Regions from separate parts of the Alistipes sp. cv1 genome, predicted to be linked through region 3. Evidence: riboswitches for the same ligand, from Rfam matches in the RefSeq annotation. Region 3 holds a riboswitch; each other region holds the start of a gene.
What was found. A riboswitch is a leader RNA that binds a small molecule or an ion and turns the genes downstream of it on or off. The one in region 3 is predicted to bind cobalamin.

Region 1 (5,874 bases), on a different contig from region 3:
GTAATGACGACGCCGCTGATTATCCTCGCCGCCGTCACCTGCGTTGCCGGGTTCATCCCGTTCGGCAAGTTCGTCAGCAGCGACGGGGCCGACTACATCATCCACCTCGACTGGACGGTAGCCGGAACGAGCATCGCGATTGCGCTGATCTCGATCGCCGTCGCTACGGTGTTTTACCGCAAGCACAGTCCGATTCCGGATCGTCTGGCGCGTACGTTCAGCGGCCTGCACCGTGCGGCTAGCCATCGCTTCTACATCGACGAGGTATATCTTTTCATTACCAAGAGGATCATTTTCAACGGCGTTTCGCGTTCGATCGCGTGGTTCGACCGGCATGTGATCGACGGCGCGATGAACGGGCTGGCGCTGGTGACAAACCGGATGTCGCTGGCGATTCGCGGATTGCAGTCCGGACAGGTGCAGCAGTATGCGTTCGTATTTCTCGTGGGATTGTTGCTGATTACCGTACTGGTGCTGTTTTGTTGAATAAAATAAGTTGATACGGATATGAACTTTTTATCTTTATTTGTACTGATACCGCTGCTGATGACCTGCGCGATGTTCCTCACGAAGGACATCCGCCGCATCCGTGCGATCATGGTAGTCGGCGCCTCGCTGTTGCTGGGCCTGTCCGTGGCGCTGGTGGCGATGTATCTGGGAGAACGCAGCGCGGGGAACGGCGCCGAAATGCTGTTCACGGCCGATGCGGTGTGGTACGCTCCGCTGAATATCCACTATTCGGTCGGCGTTGACGGTATTTCGGTGGCGATGTTGCTGCTGTCGTCGGTGATCGTCTTTACCGGGGTGTTCGCTTCGTGGAAAATGTCGCCGCTACCGCGGGAGTTTTTCGCATGGTTCTCGCTGCTGTCGATCGGGGTGTTCGGATTCTTCATTTCGATTGATCTGTTCACGATGTTCATGTTTTACGAGGTGGCGCTGATCCCGATGTACCTGCTGATCGGCGTGTGGGGAACCGGCCGGAAAGAGTATTCGGCGATGAAACTGACGCTGATGTTGATGGGAGGTTCGGCGCTGCTGCTGGTCGGCATCCTCGGCATCTATTTCCATTCGGCGCCCGAAGGCGGTCAACTGTCGATGAATATTCTCGAAATCTCCAAACATACGATTCCGATGAGCGCGCAGTACCTGTTCTTCCCGCTGACGTTCGTCGGCTTCGGGGTGCTCGGCGCGATGTTTCCGTTCCACACGTGGTCGCCGGACGGTCACGCTTCGGCGCCTACGGCCGTTTCGATGCTGCATGCTGGGGTGCTGATGAAACTCGGCGGATACGGTTGTTTTCGCGTGGCGATCTTCCTGATGCCCGAGGCGGCCAACGAACTGGCATGGATTTTCCTGACGCTGACCGGTATCAGCGTGGTCTACGGAGCGTTCTCGGCAATCAAGCAGACCGACCTGAAATACATCAACGCCTACTCTTCGGTCAGCCACTGCGGACTGGTGCTGTTCGCGATCCTGATGCTGAACCAGACCGCGATGACCGGCGCCGTGTTGCAAATGCTGTCGCACGGACTGATGACGGCCTTGTTCTTTGCGTTGATCGGGATGATATACGGACGCACCCATACGCGGGATGTCCGCGAGATGGGCGGTCTGATGAAGGTGATGCCGTTTTTGAGCGTCTGCTTCGTAATCGCCGGACTGGCGTCGCTGGGGCTTCCGGGACTCAGCGGATTCGTAGCCGAGATGACCGTGTTCGTCGGCTCGTTCGAGCATACCGATACGTTCCACCGCGTCTTTACGATCGTCGCCTGCTCGTCGATCGTGATTACGGCGGTTTATATCCTGCGGATGGTGGGCAAGGTGTTTTACGGTTCGGTACTGAATAAGGATCACCTGGCGCTGACCGACGCCGTGTGGTTCGAACGCCTGTCGGTCGTCGTGCTGATCGTGGCGATCGCCGGACTCGGTATGGCGCCGTTGTGGGTGTCGAATATGATCAACGACAGTTTGCTGCCCGTTGTACAACAGTTAATGAAATAGAGGACGCTATATGGATTACAGTAATTTTCTGATGATGAAAGAGGAGCTGTCGCTGATCGCCGTGATGGTGATCCTGCTGCTCTACGATTTGATGGCTTCGAAGAACGGTTTGCGGTATTTCCAGCCCGTAGCGTGCATTCTGTTCGGCGTACATACGTTGCTGAACATCGTGCCGGGAGTCGCTGGCGAAGCATTCGGCGGCATGTACCAGTACACGCCGATGATGGGCGTCGTCAAAAGCATCCTGAACGTCGGGACGCTGATCGTGCTGATGCAGGCCGAGGGCTGGCTCAAAAGCGATACGACCGTCCACAAGCGCGGCGAATTCTATTTCTTGACGCTGACCACGCTGCTGGGCATGTACTTCATGATCTCGGCCGGCAACTTCCTGTTCTTCTTTATCGGACTGGAAACCGCGTCGATCCCGATGGCTACGTTGGTCGCTTTCGATAAGTTCAAACGCGAATCGGCCGAAGCCGGAGCCAAATACATCCTGAACGCCGTCTTTGCATCGGGGCTGTCGCTGTACGGTATGTCGCTGATCTACGGTACGACCGGAACGCTCTATTTCGACGACATCCCGGCCGCCGTGAACGGTTCGCCGTTGCAGATCATGGCTTTCCTGTTCTTCGTCGTGGGGCTGTTCTTCAAAATTTCGCTCGTGCCGTTCCACCAGTGGACGCCCGACGTTTACCAGGGCGCTCCGACGACCGTTACCTCTTACCTGTCGGTCATCTCGAAAGGGGCTGCCGTGTTTGTGCTGATGACGATCCTGATGAAGGTGTTCTCTCCGATCGCAGCCCAGTGGCAGGGCGTGCTCTACGGCGTAATCATCGCGACGATCACGATCGCCAACTTGTTCGCGATTCGACAGCGCAATATCAAACGTTTCCTGGCTTATTCGTCGATTTCGCAGGCCGGTTACATCGTGCTGGGAGTGATCAGCGCATCGGCTCTCGGTATGACTTCGCTGGTTTATTACATATTGGTTTACATGGTGTCCAACTTGGCCGCTTTCGGCGTGATTTCGGCGATTGAGAACCGCTCCGGCAAGGTGACGATCGACGATTACAACGGATTGTACGCAACGAATCCGAAACTGGTGCTGGTGATGACGCTGGCGATGTTCTCGCTGGCCGGGATTCCGCCGTTCGCCGGATTCTTCAGCAAGTTCTTCATCTTCGCAGCCGCCGCCCAGCAAGGGTATTACATCCTTGTGTTGATCGCGCTGATCAATACGATTATTTCGCTGTACTATTATCTGCTCGTGGTCAGGGCCATGTTCATCAACAAGAACGAGGCGCCGATCGCCGCGTTCCGCAGCGACGGGTACATGCGTGCCAGTCTGGTGGCTTGTAGCATGGGTATCCTGCTGTTGGGAGTCCTGAGCGTGGTGTACGATCGGATCTCGTTGCTGAGCTACGGAATGTAGCGTGGGATCGAATCCTATAAAAGCCGGTGAAACTCGCCGGCTTTTTCGTTTGTGTACAAAATGTGCAAAAAAAATTACCGGAAACCGTCGGGAACGTTTGATTGTTCGTAAAAACGCTTTACCTTTGCTTCCAGTTGAATCAAGGTGGCCCGACCGCAGCGACGCGGAATGGCCGTAATAGGGAATCCGGTGCGAAACGTCGTTTCAATCCCGGAGCTGTACCCGCAGCTGTAAGCCTCGGAAAATGTCCGGCGATTCTGAAAGTCACTGTCGTAAGGATGGGAAGACTGCCGGATGTGAGGCGAGCCAGAAGACCTGCCTCGATTCGTTTGAAACATTTGTGCTTCGGGTAAAAAGCGGAATGGGTTGATTCTTTGCGGGGGTCGGACGGGAGTTGTCCGGGTTCGCGTTTTTTCTTCCTCTTTTATTTTATTTCGGAGCAGCCGGACGAATATTACGGAAAAACGGTTTTACAGGATCGACGCCCTGCGAACGACGTTTTTTACGAATATGATAAGTAGTTTTCCCCCTGAGTGACGGATGAGGATCTGAATAAGGTGCTCATCTGTCCTTGTTTCGGTTTGTAGGGGATCGGTAATTTGCGTAACTTTGTAAGTTCAACCGGAAAATATGGGTATTCCGATGAGATTGATTCGATCGTTTTTTCTTTTTTTGTCCGTCATACTGCTGGGAGCGGGGTGCGGATCGGGCCGGAAATCCGGCGAAGGCGCCGGCGAAGCGTTCCGGATAGAATATGCCCGGCATTATCGGGTCGAGCATTTCCGGGATTATACGCTCGTCGACGTGCTCAGTCCGTGGGACAGCCTCCGGTTGCTGCGTCGTTATGTGCTCGTCGACCGCGAGAGGCCGCTGCCGGTTGGACTTCCGGAAGGAAATATCGTACGGACGCCGTTGCAGCGGGTCGTGGTTTATTCGGCCGTGCACTGCGGTATGCTGGACGAACTGGGGGTGGGCGACCGGATCGTAGGGGTTTGCGAGCCCCGTTATATCGACCTGGATTTTATTCGCGACGGGGTGGCCCGGGGTGCTATTGCCGACCTGGGCGAGGCTTCGTCGCCGGATGTCGAAAAGGTGATCGACCTGGCGCCCGACATCATCATCGCTTCGCCGTTCAAGAACGTCGGTTACGGACGGATCGAAAAAACGGCGATTCCGATCATGGAATGCGTCGATTATATGGAGGTTACGCCGCTCGGAAGGGCCGAATGGATGCGTTTCATGGCGTTGTTTTTCGACAGAGGACAGCGGGCCGATTCGCTATTCCGGCAGACGGCGGCGGCATACGATTCGCTGTGCAGGATGACGGATACGGTGGGCGTGCGTCCGACCGTACTGTCCGAGAAAAAATACGGATCGGCATGGTATGTTCCCGGGGGCCGCAGTTACATTGCCAACTTGTACCGCGATGCCGGGGCCGATTACATCTGGGCCGACGACCCGACTACCGGTTCGGTGCCGTTGGCGTTCGAGACGGTGTTCGAAAAGGGACAGGGAGCCGATTTCTGGCTTATTAAATACAATGCGCCGCAGGAACTGACCTATGCGGAACTGCAGACGGAGTACGAACCTTACCGGCATTTCGACGCTTTTAAAAAACGGAATATTTTCGTCTGCAATACCGGGAAAACGCCTTATTACGAAGAAATGCCGATGCATCCCGACCGGGTGTTGGGCGACCTGATCGAGATTTTTCATCCGGGGACGATACCCGGATACCGGTTGCGGTATTTTAACAGGATGCGGCAGTGAGCATTTCGGTGCGGTATATCGTTGCGGCGGCTTGCTGTGTCGCGGTGCTGTTTGCGGCCAGCCTGTTCCTGGGGTCGGTGCCGATTCCGTTGCGGGCGGTGCTCGGCATCCTGACGGGCGGGGAGGCCGGACAGGCTTCGTGGTCGTTTATCGTGCTCGAATCGAGGTTGCCGCAGGCCGTGACCGCGCTGTTGGCCGGTGCGGCGCTGGCTACTTCCGGACTGATGTTGCAAACCGTGTTCAACAATCCGTTGGCCGGCCCGTCGATTCTCGGGATCGATACGGGGGCGAGTCTCGGCGTGGCGTTGGTGATGCTGATGCTGGGAGGGACGGTCGGCGGTACGGGCGGTTTCATGCTCAGCGGTTATATGGCCGTCGTATCGGGCGCATTCGTCGGAGCGACGGCGGTGTTGTGCATCATCATCTTTTTTTCGACCCTGGTGCGCAGCAACGTGATGTTGCTGATTATCGGGATTATGGTCGGCTACCTGGCCTCGTCGATGATCTCGCTGCTGAATTTTTTCGCGACGTCGGACGGCGTGTATTCCTACATGCTGTGGGGAATGGGCGATTTTTCGGGCGTTTCGTTGCGGCAGATGCCGCTGTTCGCGCTGCTGATCGGGGCGGGACTGTTCGTCGCGCTACTGCTGATGAAGCCGCTGAACGCATTG
Region 2 (5,874 bases), on a different contig from region 3:
TACAATGGCATGTTGCCGTGCTTTTTATGCGGATTGGTTCTCAGTTTGCTCTGGGTCATTTCCAGGGCCTGGATCAGTTTGAAACGGGTCTGGCGGGGAAGGATGATTTCGTCTATATATCCTTTCTCGGCAGCCTGATACGGATTGGCGAAATTCGCGGCATATTCTTCGAGCTCTTTCGCTTTCCGGTCGTCGTCCGCGTTGCGGTAGAGAATGTTGATCGCTCCCTGCGCACCCATGACGGCAATTTCGGCCATCGGGTAGGCGAGGTTCACGTCCGAACCGGTCTGTTTGCTCGACATGACGATGTAGGCTCCGCCATAAGCTTTGCGAAGAATGAGCGTGATTTTCGGCACGGTGGCTTCGACGTAGGCGTAAACGATTTTCGCTCCGTGGCGGATGATGCCGTTGTGTTCCTGCGTACAGCCGGGAAGGAACCCGGGGACGTCTTCCAGCGTGATGATCGGGATGTTGAAACAGTCGCAAAAACGGATGAACCGGGCCGCCTTGTCCGATGCGTCGATATCGAGCACCCCGGCCAGAAATGCCGGCTGGTTGGCTACGATTCCCGCCGTACGCCCGCCCATGCGGACGAAGCCGATCACCACGTTCTTGGCGAAATGCGGCATGATTTCGTAGAAATAGTTGTCGTCGGCCACCGATTCGATCAGTTCTTTCACGTCGTAAGGTACGTTGGGGTCGGAAGGGATCAGATCCGTCAGGCGTTCGTCTTCCCGGCGGACATCGTCCACGGTCGGTCGTGCCGGCGCGTCTTCGAGGTTATTGGACGGCAGGAAACTCAGTAACTCGCGGATGCCCATCAGCACTTCTTCTTCTGAGTTACCCAGGAAGTGCGCTACGCCGCTTTTGCTGTTGTGTGTGTAAGCGCCCCCGAGTTCTTCCTTGGAAACTTCTTCATGGGTGACGGCTTTCACTACGTCGGGGCCCGTGACGAACATGTGGCTTTTTTCGTTCACCATGAAAATAAAGTCGGTCAGCGCCGGCGAGTAACATGCGCCTCCGGCGCAAGGGCCCAGGATCGCTGAGATCTGAGGGATGACGCCCGATGCAATCGTATTCTGGAAAAAAATGTTGGCATAACCGGTCAGGCTGTCGACGCCCTCCTGAATGCGCGCGCCCCCGGAATCGTTCAGCGCGATGATCGGTGCCCCGTTCTTGAGGGCCATCGTCTGCACTTTTACGATCTTGCCGGCGTTGGTGAGGCTCAGCGATCCACCGAAGACCGTGAAGTCGTAGGCGTAGACGTACACCGGACGCCCGTCGACCTTGCCGTATCCGGAGACGATCCCGTCGCCCGGAATTTTCTCCTGCTGCATGTGGTAGTTCGTGCAGCGGTGCGTGACGAATTTATCGAATTCCACGAAGGTGCCCTTGTCGAGCAGCGTCTCAATGCGTTCGCGGGCGGTCATTCGGCCGGCCTGATGTTGTTTTTCGATTTTTCGGGTTCCGCCGCCGAGTTCAGCGGCTTTGTCTTTCGCGAGGAAATCTTTTAGGATCTTATCGTTATTCATTGTTTTGGTCGTTGGTTAAAATATCGAGTTTTATCAGCGGTTGGCCCGTAGCGACCGGATCACCTTCGCAGACCAGCACTTCGCGGACGGTGCAATCGCCGACTACCTTCAGGTTGCTTTGCATTTTCATCGCTTCGAATACGATCAGGGTATCTCCGTCGGTTACCCGGTCGCCCGCGGCGACGTTTATTTTTACGATCTTGCCTGGCATTGCCGCCGTGATCGTATCGTCCTGGCGCCCGTCGTCTTTGCGGCGCGAACGGAGATATTTCTCCTGGGCGTCGACGATCCCGACATCGTACGAATTGAATCCCCGGTTCACTTTGTATCGCTTGCCGTTGTCGGAACGGACGATCTCCATGTTGTACGACTGTCCATTGAAGATGACGGAACAAACCCCGTTGTCGGCAATCACGATATCGACGTCGTACATCTGCCCGTCTACAGCGATGCGTACCTGATTCCCTTCTTTTTCGACGAGTTGCACTTCGGCGACCCGTTCTCCGATATGTATTTCCATACGTTTCGTTTTAAATTCCCATTACGCCTTTGCGTTTGCCGAATTCGCGCCAACGGTTCAGCGTGCCGGTGTCCGTCGCCGCGGGTGAACTTCCTCCGCCTTCCTGTTGCATGACCAAATAGTCGATCTGTGCGGCGATCAGCACCAGGTCTTCGACCAGTCTGTCATCCGCTCCGGCCGGGAAAGGTTCCCGTAAGTAGCGGTGTATGATCTTTTCGTTTTTTTCGAGAAACGCCGTGTCGTAGCCGCCCCGGACGAAGTCGGGCGTATGCATGATGGCGTTCAGGTAAGAGATGTTGGTTTTGATGCCTGTAACTTTGTATTCGTCCAGTGCCGCGCGCATACGCTGGACGGCGTATTCGCGCGTAGTCGCCCGGACGATCAGTTTGGAGATCATCGGATCGTAGTAGACAGGAATTTCGTAACCCTCGTAAATGTAACTGTCGATGCGGATTCCGAGCCCGTTGGGTTCGGTAACCTGTTTGACGAGTCCCGGCGAAGGCATGAAGCCGTTGTCCGCATCCTCGGCGCAAATCCTGCACTCGATGGAGTGCCCCCGCTGGACGATGTCCGTTTGTCGCAGGTGCAGCGGGCGGCCCGAGGCGATGTAGATTTGTTCTTTGACCAGGTCGAGGCCCAGCACTTCTTCAGTTACGGGATGTTCGACCTGGAGTCGGGTGTTCATTTCGAGGAAATAGAAGTTGCGGTTTTTGTCCACGAGAAATTCGATCGTTCCCGCCCCGACGTAACCGACTGCCCGGGCCGCCGCCGCCGCGGTCTTTCCCATTTCCTGTCGCAGTTCGTCGGTCAGGAACGGCGACGGACTCTCTTCCACGATTTTCTGGTGGCGGCGCTGTACCGAACACTCCCGGTCGTACAGATGGACGATATTCCCGTGCGCGTCCCCCAGTATCTGGAATTCGATGTGGTGCGGTTCCTCGATGTATTTTTCGATGTAGACTGTTTCGTCCCCGAACGACGACAGAGCTTCCGATTTAGCGGCGGCGTACGCCTCGCCGATTTCGCTTTCCGACCGGATCAGGCGCATACCCTTGCCGCCGCCGCCGGAAGCCGCTTTCAGAATGACCGGCAAGCCGATTTCTCGGCAGATCCGTTCCGCTTCAGTGGCCGATTCGAGTTGGCGCTGGATGCCGGGCACCACGGGCACGCCGGCTTCCGTCATCGACCGGCGGGCCGAGATCTTGTCGCCCATCCGTTCGATCGTCTCCGCACGCGGGCCGATGAACGTGATTCCCGCCACTTCGCATTTTCGTGCGAATCCGGCGTTTTCCGATAGGAAACCGTATCCCGGATGGACGGCGTCCGCACCGCATTTCAGAGCTGTTTCGATGATTTTATCGACGTCGAGGTAACTTTCTTTCGACGGAGCCGGGCCGATGGGATACGCTTCGTCGGCCAGCATGACGTGTTTCGACATGCGGTCGGCTTCGGAGAAAAGAGCTACCGAACGGATTCCCATTTCGCGACAGGAACGGATGATTCTGACGGCGATTTCTCCTCGGTTGGCTATAACGATTTTTTCGATCATTCGCTATATGATTTAGGTTTTACAATAGGAGCATACCGGGGATTGATCCCTGTCGAGTAGAAGGTCTCCCTGAGTATGCGAAGGCAGTCGTTGCATAGGCAATCGTCGTAATTATCCGCTATGAACCGACGCTGGGCGTCATCCAGAGCCACGCCCGCGCAGAGGCAATCCATAACAGCATCGAGGGAACATGCAAAACGTGTTCCGCAACGAGGACAAACTTTTTCCATCGTTATCACACACCGCAAACGGTCTGCATTCAGCAGAACGATCCGGATTAAAAAAAATGATTAAACTTTCCACGTTTTAACATCCAACCCTCGGGACGGTAAAACATCACCTGAACCGGCAGGTCTTCTGACTGACTCCCGTCCTGATGCCTTCCCGACGTTATCGTTTGCCGCCAGTGGCCATTCAGATCGTTTCAGGACGTTGTTCGGAGTTTCACAGCAGCGGGACTGTCCGGGATTCGCACCCGGTTCCCTTTTATCGCCTTTCTCTGAGTGCAAAAAGGCGAACCGATTCGCCGTCAAAGTTAAAACATTTATTTCATTACTTCCAACTGTTTCGTTGTAATTTCGTTCTTTTTATTTTGTAAATATTTTGTATTTAGTTGTTTGTGTGTTGCAGTCAACTACGGATGTCGCTGGGTAAAGACGATGAAAGAACGATTTTCCGGTTTGGGCGAGAGAGCCGTCCTGATTATAACTTACATTTCCTGAGAGAGAGCCTTTCGGCATTTTTCATCGATTCCGGCCGGCACGAATCCGCGCGTGAAACGTAAAATGCTTTTTCCCTGCGGATCGTATCCGGTTTGCCGGGCGGTCGTTTTCCGGAATTACTACCAGATCTGTTTCTCGTCCCGGTCGACCGTAAATATTCGATTTCCTTGTCCGGGCTGAGATACAGTAAGAGAAAGAGGGCCTTGTTCGGTATGTCGTGGAAAGTCAGTTTGATATCCCGGGCCTTTTGCCTGCCCAGCGAAATCCATCCATTCTTGTCTTTCCTGTAGAACAGCTCGTCGGTATCTCCGATTCTGATGTTGTTGTCATTCCGGCCTACTCCGGAGCCATTCGAGACTGCGCGCGCGGGGCTACAAGAAGGAAACAGCAATTAGCATTAGTCGCCGACTCGTTCCCGCATTTTTATTTTTATTGCGGAGACGAGTCCCGACGGTATTTTCACGGGTTTGTCTGCGATCTCCGCCGCCAGAGCCTGCGCCCTGTCCGGCCGGTTCGTGCTGTCGTATACGTTCACCAGTTCGTACAGCGGCATGAATCGTCCGGGGCACATTCGCGACGCCAGCAGGTAACAGGCTTCCGCCCGGCGGAAATCGCGCCGCTTTTTGTGGGCATCGGCTTTCAACATCTGCACGTCGTAGTCGTTCAGCATTTTTTCGCAGGCCGTCGCCGCTTCGAGGCTTTTGTCCGCTTCGCCCGCATCATTCAATTCCGCTGCGTAATTGTAGAGGAAATAAGCGTTTTTATCCAAAAACGGGTACAGTCGCTCGTATTCCGGCAGCGGCGGGCGATCGGACGATGCGGTTTTCTGCACGCGGTGCCATCGGTTTTCGTAATACATTTCTTTCGCTGCAAATCCCAGCAGCGCGGCGGACGACAGCGCGGCGAGGATTCCGGAAGCCCGCCGCGCGCGGAACCGTTCGCAACTTCGGCGCGACTGGGCCGTCAGGCCGCCTGCCGCGAGTGCGACGATCGACCCGGTGAACGGATACGAGAGCGGGTATGAAAAACAGCAAAGCGCCGCCGCGGCCGACAGTGCCGTCGCGAGCGTGTGCGATTCGTCGTTCGGGTTTTTCCGATAAGCCCGGATCAGGCTTGCGATCCACAGCGCCGTCAGCAGCAGGGCGACGGCTCCGAATTCTGCGGTCAACAGCAGAAACTCGTTGAACGGGTGTTTTACGTTGTCGGCCAGCGGAGCGAATCCGCTTTCGGGATTCCGTTCGAAATAACGCGCCTGCCGGAGCATGTACCCGGCTTCGAAACACCGGTATCCGTGTCCGGTCAGCGGTTTTTCGCGGATCATCTCCCAGGTGCATCGGCCGATGAGCAGCCGTCCGTCGGCCGACTCTTTTTTTATGAAATACAATCCGGCCGCGACGGAAACGGCCGTTGCTGCCAGTACGATTTTCTTCCAGGCCGTCCGTCGTGCGTCTAAGGAAGTCGCTGCGCCGCCTTACGGCGTACAGAAGACCGGTCGCTGCGACGGCCAGTATTCCGGTGCGGGAACCGGACAAGACGATCGCCCCGACGACG
Region 3 (5,874 bases):
CCGATCGTGAGGATCAGTCGCATGATGTTGCTGTACAGTGCTTTCATCGTATCGTAATCACAGTGCAATATTACGTATAATTTGCCGGAAAATGCAAGATGTTTGCCAATTCCGCCGTAAATTTGTCATAACGAAGACCGCCGGCCGCACTTCGCGGGGCGAATCTCCTCCGCCGGGCGCAACGGGAACCGCCCCGGCATGACAATTGCTGGATAAGATGCAGATTGCGTAGATTTTATACGGTCCGTATACGGAGATCGGATCGCGCGGCGTTTTTTTAACAGAGGCATACCGAAATAATAATGCGTGTTATGAAAAAGATTGTTTTGATCGTTTTGTTGACGTTGCTGGGCGGCGGATTGTCCGCGCAGACGAATTCCCGCAAAGCGGCCCGACAGGTCGAGAAAGCGCGCCGGGCCGCGATGGACAGCGTGTTGCACCTCGGTGCGGTGCAGGCTTTGGAAAGCGGCGCTTTCGTAGTCGAAGTCGACCGGCTTATTTTCAAACGGGGGCGTACGGCCAGCGTCAGTTCGAATACGAATTTCGTTTCCCGCGACGGCGACGAGGCGTTCGTGCAGATAGCCTTCAATACGGTGCTGGCCGGGCCGAACGGCGTGGGCGGCATTACGGTGCGCGGAAACGTGTCGGATGTCACCGTCCGGACGGACAAAAAAGGATATCTCTACTACGGGATGAACGTTCAGGGGATCGGGATCTCCGCGCGGGTCGATATCATGCTGATTCCGGGCGCCGACCGCGCCAGCGTGACCGTCGATCCGAATTACAGCAGCAACCGGATTACGATGGAAGGAAGGGTGCTTCCCTCTGTCGATTCGAGGGTCTTTAAGGGACGTTTTCACTAATAAAGGCGTTTCCGGAAAATCCGCCGCCCCGCGCCAGTCAGAAATCCTGATTGGCGCGGGGCGGCGTGCATGGTGCGGAATGTTACCGTTCCGGCGGGTAGTCCGACAGGATGCCGCTCGTATGGCGGAATTGCTGGAAAACGAGCGGGTCGCCGGCGAATCGGGCCGAAAGTTCTTCCCGGACGGCGTCGTCGTGGACGCCCGGAATCAGCGTCGTGCGGAACCGGTAGTCGATCCCGCTGTTGCGCAGCAGGTCGATCGACCGTTGCACGTTGTCCATCTGGCGGTCGGTGACGGCCGGATAGATTTTCGCGTAGTGTTCGCGGTCGGGGATCGTTTTGATATCCATGGCCACGCAGTCGACCAGTCCCATGTCGATCAGGGCGGACAATAGTTCCGTATTCGTCCCGTTGGTATCGAGCTTGATCCGGTATCCGAGCCTTTTGACTCTCTCCAGAAAGCCGGTCAGTCCGGGGTGCAGGGTCGGCTCGCCGCCGGTTACGACGACTCCTTCGATCCACTCCCTGCGCCGCCGCAGGTAGTCGAGAATGACCGTTTCGGACAGATCGGGTAGGTGATCGGTCAGCGAAGGGAGTACCAGCGACGGGTTGTGGCAGTAGTCGCACCGGAAATTGCATCCTTTGGTGAATACGACGGCCGAAAGTACTCCCTCCCAATCGATCAGACTCTGTTTGACAAAACCTCCGATTCGCATGTCAGATCGCTGTTTCGTGGACGATCCGGCGGTCGAACAGCTTGCGGTCGGCGAACTCCTCCCGTTTCCCGTCGTTCCACTGGCTTACCGGGCGCATGTATCCGACGATACGGCTGTATACTTCCGCCTTCCCGCCGCATTTGGGACAGACGAAATGTTCGCCGGACAGGTAGCCGTGCGAAGGACAGATGCTGAACGACGGCGACAGCGTGATGTAGGGCAGCCGGAACCGGCCGGTCACGCGGCGCACCATGTCTCGGGCGGCTGCGGGCGATACGGCGCTTTCGCCGGTGAAGACGTGGAACACCGTTCCCCCGGTGTACAACGCTTGTAGCGGATCCTGCATTTCGAGCGCTTCGTACAGGTCGTCGGTAAAGTTTACCGGCAGGTGGGTCGAATTGGTGTAGTAAGGCTTGGCGCCTTTCAGCAGTCGGTCGGCTTGGTTCGCCGTGATGATATCCGGATAACGCTTGGTATCGAGCATCGCGAACCGGTAGGCGGTGCTTTCGGCCGGAGTGGCTTCGAGGTTGTAGATATTGCCGGTTTCCTCCTGGAATACGGCCAGCACGTCCCGCATGAAGCGCATCGTTTTTTGGGCGAATGCCGCGCCCTCTTCGGTGGCGATTCCGACGCCGAGGAAGTTCAGACAGCATTCGTTCATCCCGTTGATGCCGATCGTCGAGAAGTGGTTTTTCCAATAGCAGCCGAAACGGTCGTGGATGTGGCGCAGGTAGAATTTCGAATAGGGATAGAGTCCCTTTTCGGTGTAGCGCTCGATGACCTTGCGTTTGGTTTCGAGGCTTTCGCGGGCCAGCTCCATCAGGTGGCGCAGCCGTTCGAAAAACGACTTCTCGGACCCCGATTCGTAACCGAGTCGCGGCAGGTTGATCGTCACGACGCCGACCGACCCGGTCAGCGGGTTCGACGCGAACAGTCCGCCGCCGCGCTTGATTAGTTCCCGTTTGTCGAGCCGCAGCCGGCAGCACATGCTGCGCACGTCGTCGGGTTTCATGTCCGAGTTGACGAAGTTCGAGAAGTAGGGGATGCCGTACTTGGCGGTCATCTGCCAGATGCCGTCGTAATCGGGATTTTCCCAATCGAAATCGGGCGTGATGTTGTAGGTCGGGATCGGGAACGAGAACAGGCTGCCCGCCGCGTCCCCTTCGTACATCACCTCGGCGAAGGCCTTGTTGAGCAGCGTCATTTCGGGCTGAAAATCGCCGTAGGTCTCCTCTTTTACTTCGCCGCCGCAAACCACCGGCTCGTTTTTCAGGAAGTCGGGGACGGTCAGATCCATCGTGATGTTCGTGAACGGGGTCTGGAAACCGACCCGCGTCGGAACGTTCAGGTTGAACAGGAATTCCTGCAAGCACTGTTTGACCTGCGCGTAGTCGAGCCCGTCGTAGCGGACGTAGGGCGCGAGGAAGGTGTCGAAATTCGAGAAAGCCTGCGCGCCGGCCGCTTCGCCCTGCATCGTGTAGAAGAAGTTGACGATCTGTCCGAGCGCTGTCCGCAGGTGCCGGGCCGGCGCGCTCTGCGCTTTGCCTTCGACTCCTTTGAACCCGGTCGTCAATAGGTCTTTCAGATCCCAGCCGACGCAGTAGACGCTCAGGAAGCCCAAGTCGTGGATGTGCATAGCTCCGCTTTTGTGCGCGTCGGCGACCTCTTCGGAATAGAGCCGGCCGAGCCAGTACTGCGAAGTAATCATCGTCGAAATGTGCTGGTTGAGGCCTTGCAGCGAGTAGGCCGAATTGGCGCTTTCCTTGACCCGCCAGTCGTCCTGCGACAGGTAGTCGTCCATCACGTCGAGGTTCGAAAACAGCTCTTTCGATTCGCGGAGCTGTTCGTGCTGCCGACGGTAGAGCATGTAGTTTTTCAGCAGCGCGAAATCGCCGCGACGGTACAGCGCCTGTTCGACGGCGTCCTGCACCTGTTCGACGTGCGGCGTCTGTTCGGCGCTGTTTTTTTCGAGCGAGGCCACCACTTCGCTGCACAGCCGGCGGGCTTCTTTGCGGTTCGGCACACCGGAGGCCCGCATGGCCTTGAAGATCGCCTGTTCGATTTTCTCCGGACTGAACGGGGCGATCTCGCCCGTCCGTTTTACGATTTGCCGTAAATGAGTCTGTCCATTCATCTTGTTTGAATTTTAAACAGTTAAACAATAAGATAAAATGGTAACTCCGGGAGGATAAAAGATATCGGGCCGCGTACGGAGGGCCCCGACATTCGATCGCTCTTCACCCGAAAGCTACAATGCAATTCATCCGGCAGGTCTTCTGACTTGTTCCGGGTCGCGCGCCTTCCCATCGGGTAAACCGACAGTGGCATTCGGGTTTGCGCGGCCTTTGGCAGGAACTTACAGCTACGGGGATAGTTCCCGACTTTCACGGGATTCCCTTTTGATCTCCTGCCGGGCGAGACGCCCGGCATCGAGAACCGAATGTTTTCACAAACATAGCGAATCGTTTCGACGGAAAACATTTTCGGCGGAATACTTATCAACAACTTATAAACCTATTCGATTAAACGGTTGGCTGTCATCGCCGAAAGCGACGAGGAAAGACGGTATGCAAAAAGGCCGCTCGCCCGAAACGGCGAACGGCCCTGAAAGAGATCCCGGAAACGGGCGGAAACTATTTTTTCACCAGTTTGCAGGGATAGTGCGCTTTGTATTTCCCTTTGGTCATCGCGGCCAGTTTGCTTTTCAGCAGAGTTCGGCGCAGCGGCGACACGTGGTCGATGAACAGTTTGCCGTCCAGGTGGTCGTACTCGTGCTGGATGACCCGCGCCGCGAAACCTTCGAACTCCTCGTCGTGCTCAACGAAATTTTCGTCCGCGTAGCGGATCCTGATCCGCGACGGCCTTTCGACCCGTTCGTTGATTCCCGGCAGGCTCAAACATCCTTCGTCGAACGGAACGGCGTCGCCGGAGCGTTCGTAGATGTGCGCGTTGATAAAGGCTTTTTTAAAACCGGCCAGGCTCGGATCCTTGTCGGCGTTCACCGAAGCGTCGACCACGAAGATCCGGATGTTGCGGCCCACCTGCGGGGCGGCCAGTCCGACTCCGTCGGCTTCGTACATGGTTTCCCACAGGTTTTCGAGAAATTTGTCCAGTTCCGGATAATCTTTGGCGATGTCTTCGGATTCTTTGCGCAAAACCGCCGAACCGTAAATATAAATCGGAAGTAACATATCGTTCGTTTGCTGTTTTTAATCCTGTTATACCAGATGCCGGATCAGTTCCGTCCGGTCTCCGGGAAGCAGGTCGATCATCGGGATTTCGATCAGCGTGTAGCATCCCGGTTTCTGCAACATAGAAGCCCGCGCCGAGGAGACCAGTATCTGGGCCGTAAGCGCCGGATTGTTGATCTTCATATTGAATTCGAACAGTTGGTTCTGCGTTTTGCCCGAAACGCCCTTGCGCGTCAGGTTGACGCCATGTCCCATGTCCAGCAGCGCGTCCACGCTCTGCACCCGCATCACGTGCGTCTCGTCGTGTACGAAATAGGCGTCTTTTTTGATCGCGTCGGCCACCTTGTCGAAATCGTAGCCCTCTTTCAGCTCGATGTAAACCATCCTCCGGTGAATGCCCGTCCCGGTCGGAATCGTCATCGACAACGCGGCTTTAACCCCGTCGATCGCCTTGACGGCTACGGTGTGACCCATGCTCATGCCGGGGCCGAAGTTCGTGTAAGTAATCCCTTTCGGGGCGCAGGCTTCGAGCAGAGCGCGCACCACCGAGTCGCTGCCCGGGTCCCAGCCGGCCGACATGATCGAAACGGCGCCGTGCTGCGCGGCCGCCTTGCCGAGCGTCGCGTGCTGTTCGGCGACCTGCGTATGGATGTCGAAACTGTCCACCGTGTTGATCCCTTTCTCGAGCAATTTCAGCGCGAAGCTCTGTACGCTGCGGCTCGGCGTGCAGAGGATCGCCACGTCGACTTTGCCGAGCGATTCGATTTCGGTGGCTACCGTATAGTTTTTCAGTTCTTCGGGCACGTTCGCGGCGTCGCGGCGAATGATACCGGCGATTTCGAAGTCTTCGGCCGCCTGCAACGCCTCGAGGACGTATTTTCCAATGTTGCCATATCCGACGATGGCTGCTCTGATCTTTTTCATCTTCTATTGTGTTATTTATTTGTTAAATGATTGTCCCGCGAATCGAGGTATCCTTGCAGGATGATCGTTGCGCTGATGCGGTCGACCAGCCCTTTGTCCTCGCGGCGGCGTTTTTTCGGAACGCCGCCGTCGATCATCGCCCGTAGCGCCAGCCTCGAGGTGAACCGCTCGTCGAACAGTT
Region 4 (5,874 bases), on a different contig from region 3:
AAAGATTCCTTGCGGAACGCGGCGCGACGGCAGCGGCGGGGCGGTTGGAGGCGTGTATCGAAGCGGATATCCGGTTTCATGTCGCTTTGGCGGAAGCTACGCACAACGAGATTTTGTACGAACTCTACCGGTCGGCGACCATCCACCTGCAAAAAGGTTTCGAACACATTTACGTCGATACGGGCTATTTTCTCGCATCGCAGCCTACGCACGAACGGTTGGTACGGGATATAATCGCCCGGGATGCCCGGAAGGCGCTGCATACGATCGGCATTATCCTGAAAGAACCGTAACCCATGAATACGAACTCCTCCTGCGCGCGGCCGCTCCGTAATCCGATGAACCGGACAGTTTATCCGATCCTGTTGATGGTTTGCACCACTCATCTGCTCAACGACATGATGCAGTCCGTCATTCCGGCGGTCTATCCGCTTCTCAAAGAGAAATTCGGCTTTACATTCGCACAAATCGGCGTCATCACGCTGGTTTTTCAGATGACTTCGTCGCTTTTGCAGCCTTTCGCCGGACGTCTGGCGGACCGTCATCCGAGGCCCTACTCGCTAGCTGTAGGGATGTGTTTCACGCTGGCCGGACTGCTCGCGCTGTCCGTAGCCCCCGGCTTTGTCTTTATTTTGGCGGCGGTCGGCCTGATCGGCTGCGGTTCGTCGGTTTTCCATCCTGAATCCTCGCGGGTAGCGCAGCTCGCCTCGGGCGGGCGCAAAGGACTGGCACAGTCGATCTTTCAGGTCGGCGGCAACGCGGGAAGCGCTATGGGGCCGTTGTTGGCGGCTTTGATCGTGATTCCGTTCGGTCAGGCTTCGATCGGCTGGTTCGCATTGGCCGCGCTGCTGGCTATTTTCATACTTATTAAGATCGGGAACTGGTACAAACGGCGGCTGGCCGTAGCGGCACGCAAGACCGTCGCAACGGCGGCGGCGCCGGCTCACGGACTTACGAAGCGAAAAATCCGGGCCGCGCTCATTATCCTGGGCGTATTGGTATTTTCGAAATATTTTTACATCGCCTGTATGACCAACTATTTCACGTTCTTTTTGATGGATAAATTTTCGATGTCGGTACAGGGGGCGCAGTACTGTCTTTTCGCATTTCTGGCGGCTTCGGCGGTCGGAACATTCTTCGGCGGGCCGCTGGGCGACCGCATCGGACGGAAATACGTGATCTGGGGTTCCATTCTGGGGGCCGCTCCCTTCACGCTGATGCTTCCCTATGCCAACCTGGCCTGCACCATCGTACTGGCGGTCGTGATCGGCCTTGTCATCTCGTCGGCGTTTTCGGCGATTCTGGTCTATGCGACCGACCTGATGCCGGGAAAGGTCGGCATGATCGCCGGAGTATTTTTCGGACTGATGTTCGGGCTGGGGGGACTCGGTTCCGCCTTTTTCGGCTGGCTGGCGGACAAAACCAGCATCGAGTATATTTTTCAGATCAGTACGTTGTTGCCTTTGCTGGGTGTAATAACGGGCTTTCTGCCTAATATCGAATCGAAGAAAACCAATAAATAAATCAGCGATGCAGTACACTTTTAAATACCGGTCGCCCCTCGGCGGGATCACGATCGCAGCCGACGACGAAGGCCTGACGGGGCTGTGGTTCGACGGGCAGAAATATTTTGCCGACACGCTGTCGGCCCGGCACGAAGAGAAAATGCTGCCGGTATTCGGGCAGGTCAGGGAATGGTTGGACTGTTATTTCGGCGGCGGCATCCCCGGTTTTACGCCGCCGGTGCACCTACAAGGTTCGCCGTTTCGGCTCGCCGTCTGGGACGTGCTGCGGCAAATCCCGTACGGGGAAACCGTCACTTACGGGGAGATCGCCCGGGAGATCGCCCGGCGACAGGGAGTACGGAACGTATCGGCGCAGGCCGTAGGCGGCGCCGTGGGGCACAATCCCGTCAGCATCGTCGTGCCCTGCCACCGCGTCGTCGGGAGCAACGGAAGCCTGACGGGTTATGCGGGCGGCATTACGCGGAAAGTGCGGCTTCTGAATCTCGAACGGGCGGAAATGTCGGGATTGTTCGTTCCGAAAAAAGGGACCGCATTGTAGGCGGCCGGCCGCTGTCGCGTCTTCTCGTTTAGCCGATGTCCGTCAGGTTGACGAACTTACCGTGCAGCCTGCGCCGCTCGATGAGCAGTTTCAACTGTTTTTGACGTTTGGGAGTGATCCAGCGGCGTGCAAAAATGTTCGGGATGGCCACGCCGATAGCGATGCAAAGGATCATAAGCGAGGCCTGGATGGCATTGTTCATCGCTACGGTGACTTCGCCCACCACGCCGCGCATATCGATGAAAGCAAACAGCGCCCGATACATCAGCACGCCCGGGATCATCGGGATGACGCTGGGAATCGATAGGCAATGGTGAGGGGTGTGGAACCAATGCACCGCCCGCGTTACGATGATGCTGATAAGGGCCGAGCCGACCAAAGAACCGATCACCGGTCCCATGTCCAGTCCGATATTGTGGTTGCTCGGGCCAAGATTGACAAAGTTGCGGGAGCAAACGGCGATGACGCCTCCTACGGCCACCACCCAGAGCAACCGGCGCGGGATATTGAAGATCATCGAAAATCCTACGGCCGATATGGCGGCCGCTACGGCGAATTCGAAATAGGTGTGATGCGGCGTCATGCTCAGATCCTTCACGAAGTTGTCGATCCCGCAGACGTGGATGGCCAGCGCGATGCCGAACGACATGGCGACCACGATGAGCAATGTATTGACGGCCCGTGTGATACCCACCTGCACGTAGTTATCCAGCATGTCGCTTACAAAATTAATCAGCGGGACGCCGGGGACGATGAAAAGAGCGCAGGCCATCAGCGGATGCCACGGCGTATCGGAATGGAGAACGGCATGGAGCGGTCCGGGCAGTGCGAGCGTCGATATGAACGTGGAAACCCATGCCAGCAACGTTGAGACGAAGGCGGCGACGGCAATATTCATAAAGTGATTGGAACCCAGATCATTGAGCACCGCACGCAAACGGAACCCCAGGATAGCGGCCACCGAAGCGTAGAAGAAGGCCGGCCAGTCGCAACCGAACTGGATGCAGAACCCGCCGCAGGCGAATCCCGCGCCGACGGCTACCTGCCAGGGGGTGTAGTTACGTTTGCGGGTACGGATTTTTTCCAGCTCCTCCTCGTATTTTTCCAGCGAATAATCCTCGCGGATGGCTCTCCAGGAGAGTTTGCTGACGGCGGAAATAGCAGTCATGTTGATGCCGTGTTTTTCGCAACTCTGGAATTTGGAAAACGAATGTTCTTCGTCGCCCAGGTTTACCATCAGCATGTTGTAGTTGATGTAAATATGCAGGTGTTCGTCGGGCAGTCCCAGGTAGGCCGCCGTGCGTTTCATGTTGCGCATGATGCGGCTCGTGTCCGCCGCGCTTTCCATCAATAGCTTGCCCGTACGCAGCAGCAGGTCGAGCTTCCGGTGCAAAAGTTTTTCCGAATACTGTGATGTCTTTTCCATAACCGCCTCTCTTTACATCCGACAAACCGGCATTGCCGTGCCGGTGTTCAAAAGTTCCACTACGACGCTGACATACTTTCTCATCCGTATATTTCTCAAAACGAGGATAATTTTTTTCGCTATTTTTCTAAACCCACGAGCAAAAACAGCCTTTTACGAACGGCAGGTCTTCTGACTGACTCCCGCTTTGAAACCTTCCCGGCCCCTTTCGAAACCAGTGGTATCGTATGATCAAAGCGTAAACGGAGCTTCACAGCAGCGGGACTGTCCGGGATTTTCACCCGATTCCCTTTTAATCCGGACGACAGAAAAGCGCCCCCGGAACCGATTCCGAGGCAAAGATAAGTTTTTAAAATTAATTAAAATAGATCCGCCGCGATATTTTAGGGCAACCTGCGAACTTTTTCGGGCGAGAAAGGCAAATAAAAAACTCCCTTCGGGAAGAGCGTTTTTCGAGGTTTGCGCGCCGGGACGGTCGCCGGAAAAGGTCATTCGGATTTGCCGATATATTCTTTGACGACCTCCCCGAAGATTTTAAGTCCTTTCTCGATCCGGTCTCCGGGTATATTGGAATAATTGATCCTGAGGATATTCTCTTTATGCTCGTTCGGAAAAAAGAGCCGCCCGGAACGAAAGCTATTTTTTTTCGAGGCATTTGTTTAAAATTTCGCGCGCCGAAATCCCTGTCGGAAGTTCGATCCAGATAAATAGTCCGCCTTCGGGCCGAATGAATCTTATGTTCGCGGGGAAGTAACGTTCGATGGATCCGACCGCAACGTCCCTGCGCCTTTTGTACACTTCGACTATCTTTCCGATATGCCGGTCGATGTCGTACCGTTGTAGATACCGGACGATGGTCATCTGGGCCATCGTATTGCAGGTCGGTTCCCTGTTTGACCAACCAGGACGTACTTGCGGATGATGTCCTTGTCTCCGGCGATCCAGCCGATCCGGAATCCGGGGCAGAAAATTTTAGAAAAACGTCCCGTGCACGGGACGTTGCCGGTCGTGTCGAAAGACTTTACCGACGGCAAAGACGCTCCTTCGAATCTTAGCTCGCCGTACGGATTGTCTTCCTGTACCGCGACGCCGTATTTCGAGGGCAGTCCGGCCAGTTTCTTGCGTCTTTCCAGGCTCCACGTTTTTCCATCCGTTCATTTTCAATCCATCCGACTTCCGAGCAGGTTCTTAACACTCTTTTGCCCTCATCTGTAAAGGATTCATTCAACAGTGTCCATTAATTTTACACACCCGGATCGAACCACACAACATAAAATCCTGTATTACAAACATTAGCACATCGCGGCATTATTTTCGAACATTGCTGTATCGATTGAAAAAGCACTCCGCCGGATCCAAAGCGGAAAAATAAAAACCGACGACCAATATGAGGGATCTGAACATCGCCATACGCTCGCTCTTCAAAAGGGGACGGCATAACGTAACAAAAATCGTCTCGCTGAGTATCGGATTGGCCATCGGTCTGGTACTGATTGCCAAGATCTATTTCGAACAATCCTACGACTCGTTTTATCCGAATGCGGATAGGATCTATCGTTTGACGGGCTACACGAGCAACGAAAACGAGTCGAAGGTCAGCGAATCCGTTTCGGCAATCGTCGCTCCGACCATGAAAGAGGAAGTACCGGGCATCGAAGCCGCAACCCGGCTGACCCATATCGGCGGAGACAGGAACAAATTCATAACGTCCGATAAGCGGCGCTACTCGATCGGCGGCATCCTGATGGCCGACAGTTGCCTGTTCGACGTGCTGCCGCGTCCGGTACTGTCGGGCGATCCGAAAAAGGTATTGGCCCGGCCCGGCTATGCGATGATTTCGCGCTCGTTCGCCGAAAAGCTCGGAGGAATCGACCGGGCAGAAGGCACGGTCATCGCTTCCGACAACAAACCGGAGATGACGCTGACCATCGGAGGCGTATTCGAAGATCCGCCGGAAAACTCGCACTTGCGCTACGACGTACTGGTCACATTGGAGGAAGCGGACGACGGAGGCTTCCTGGCCTGGTTCGGCCGCCACTACCTAACCTATGTGCTTCTGTCCCCCGGCGTCACGCCCGAAACCCTGCGTCCGGCCATCGACCGGATGCAACAAAAACACATCGTCCCCCAAGCCCTGCAAAATGCCGGCGTCGACCGATTGGCATTTTTCCTGAAACCTATAAGGGAAGTGCATACCGGCGAAGCCAATATCCGGAACATGACCGTCATGTTGGCGATCCTCGCTTTCGCGCTGCTGTTCACGGCCGTGATGAACTATATCCTGATCGCGATCTCGGCGATCGTGAACCGTAGCAAAGAAATCGCCCTGACTAAATCGTACGGCGCATCCGGGACCGACATCCACCGTATGACGATGTCGGAAA

Region 1: another riboswitch for cobalamin. It lies ahead of C1A08_RS07905 (ABC transporter substrate-binding protein); the one in region 3 lies ahead of C1A08_RS11855 (ribonucleoside triphosphate reductase).
Region 2: another riboswitch for cobalamin. It lies ahead of C1A08_RS08670 (cysteine-rich CWC family protein); the one in region 3 lies ahead of C1A08_RS11855 (ribonucleoside triphosphate reductase).
Region 4: another riboswitch for cobalamin. It lies ahead of C1A08_RS12765 (threonine/serine ThrE exporter family protein); the one in region 3 lies ahead of C1A08_RS11855 (ribonucleoside triphosphate reductase).

What each region holds. Positions count from the first base shown of each region.
Region 1 covers NZ_OEPW01000004.1:147,288-153,161, forward strand. The annotation lists gene nuoL (NADH-quinone oxidoreductase subunit L) at 1-486, shown strand, start outside; gene C1A08_RS07895 (complex I subunit 4 family protein) at 508-2,001, shown strand; gene C1A08_RS07900 (NADH-quinone oxidoreductase subunit N) at 2,012-3,433, shown strand; cobalamin riboswitch at 3,559-3,770, shown strand; gene C1A08_RS07905 (ABC transporter substrate-binding protein) at 4,085-5,203, shown strand; gene C1A08_RS07910 (iron ABC transporter permease) at 5,200-5,874, shown strand, end outside.
Region 2 covers NZ_OEPW01000005.1:4,527-10,400, reverse strand. The annotation lists gene C1A08_RS08685 (acyl-CoA carboxylase subunit beta) at 1-1,532, opposite strand, end outside; gene C1A08_RS08680 (acetyl-CoA carboxylase biotin carboxyl carrier protein subunit) at 1,525-2,052, opposite strand; gene accC (acetyl-CoA carboxylase biotin carboxylase subunit) at 2,063-3,601, opposite strand; gene C1A08_RS08670 (cysteine-rich CWC family protein) at 3,598-3,831, opposite strand; cobalamin riboswitch at 3,932-4,139, opposite strand; gene C1A08_RS08665 (O-antigen ligase family protein) at 4,721-5,740, opposite strand; gene C1A08_RS13115 (hypothetical protein) at 5,767-5,874, shown strand, end outside.
Region 3 covers NZ_OEPW01000008.1:28,837-34,710, forward strand. The annotation lists gene C1A08_RS11840 (hypothetical protein) at 1-47, opposite strand, end outside; gene C1A08_RS11845 (DUF4251 domain-containing protein) at 312-863, shown strand; gene C1A08_RS11850 (anaerobic ribonucleoside-triphosphate reductase activating protein) at 946-1,578, opposite strand; gene C1A08_RS11855 (ribonucleoside triphosphate reductase) at 1,580-3,712, opposite strand; cobalamin riboswitch at 3,828-4,034, opposite strand; gene def (peptide deformylase) at 4,212-4,769, opposite strand; gene C1A08_RS11865 (diaminopimelate dehydrogenase) at 4,797-5,693, opposite strand; gene ruvX (Holliday junction resolvase RuvX) at 5,705-5,874, opposite strand, start outside.
Region 4 covers NZ_OEPW01000009.1:50,096-55,969, reverse strand. The annotation lists gene C1A08_RS12780 (FadR/GntR family transcriptional regulator) at 1-293, shown strand, start outside; gene C1A08_RS12775 (MFS transporter) at 339-1,523, shown strand; gene C1A08_RS12770 (methylated-DNA--[protein]-cysteine S-methyltransferase) at 1,531-2,064, shown strand; gene C1A08_RS12765 (threonine/serine ThrE exporter family protein) at 2,093-3,490, opposite strand; cobalamin riboswitch at 3,635-3,834, opposite strand; partial or broken gene C1A08_RS13515 (aminotransferase-like domain-containing protein) at 3,979-4,638, opposite strand; gene C1A08_RS12755 (ABC transporter permease) at 4,878-5,874, shown strand, end outside.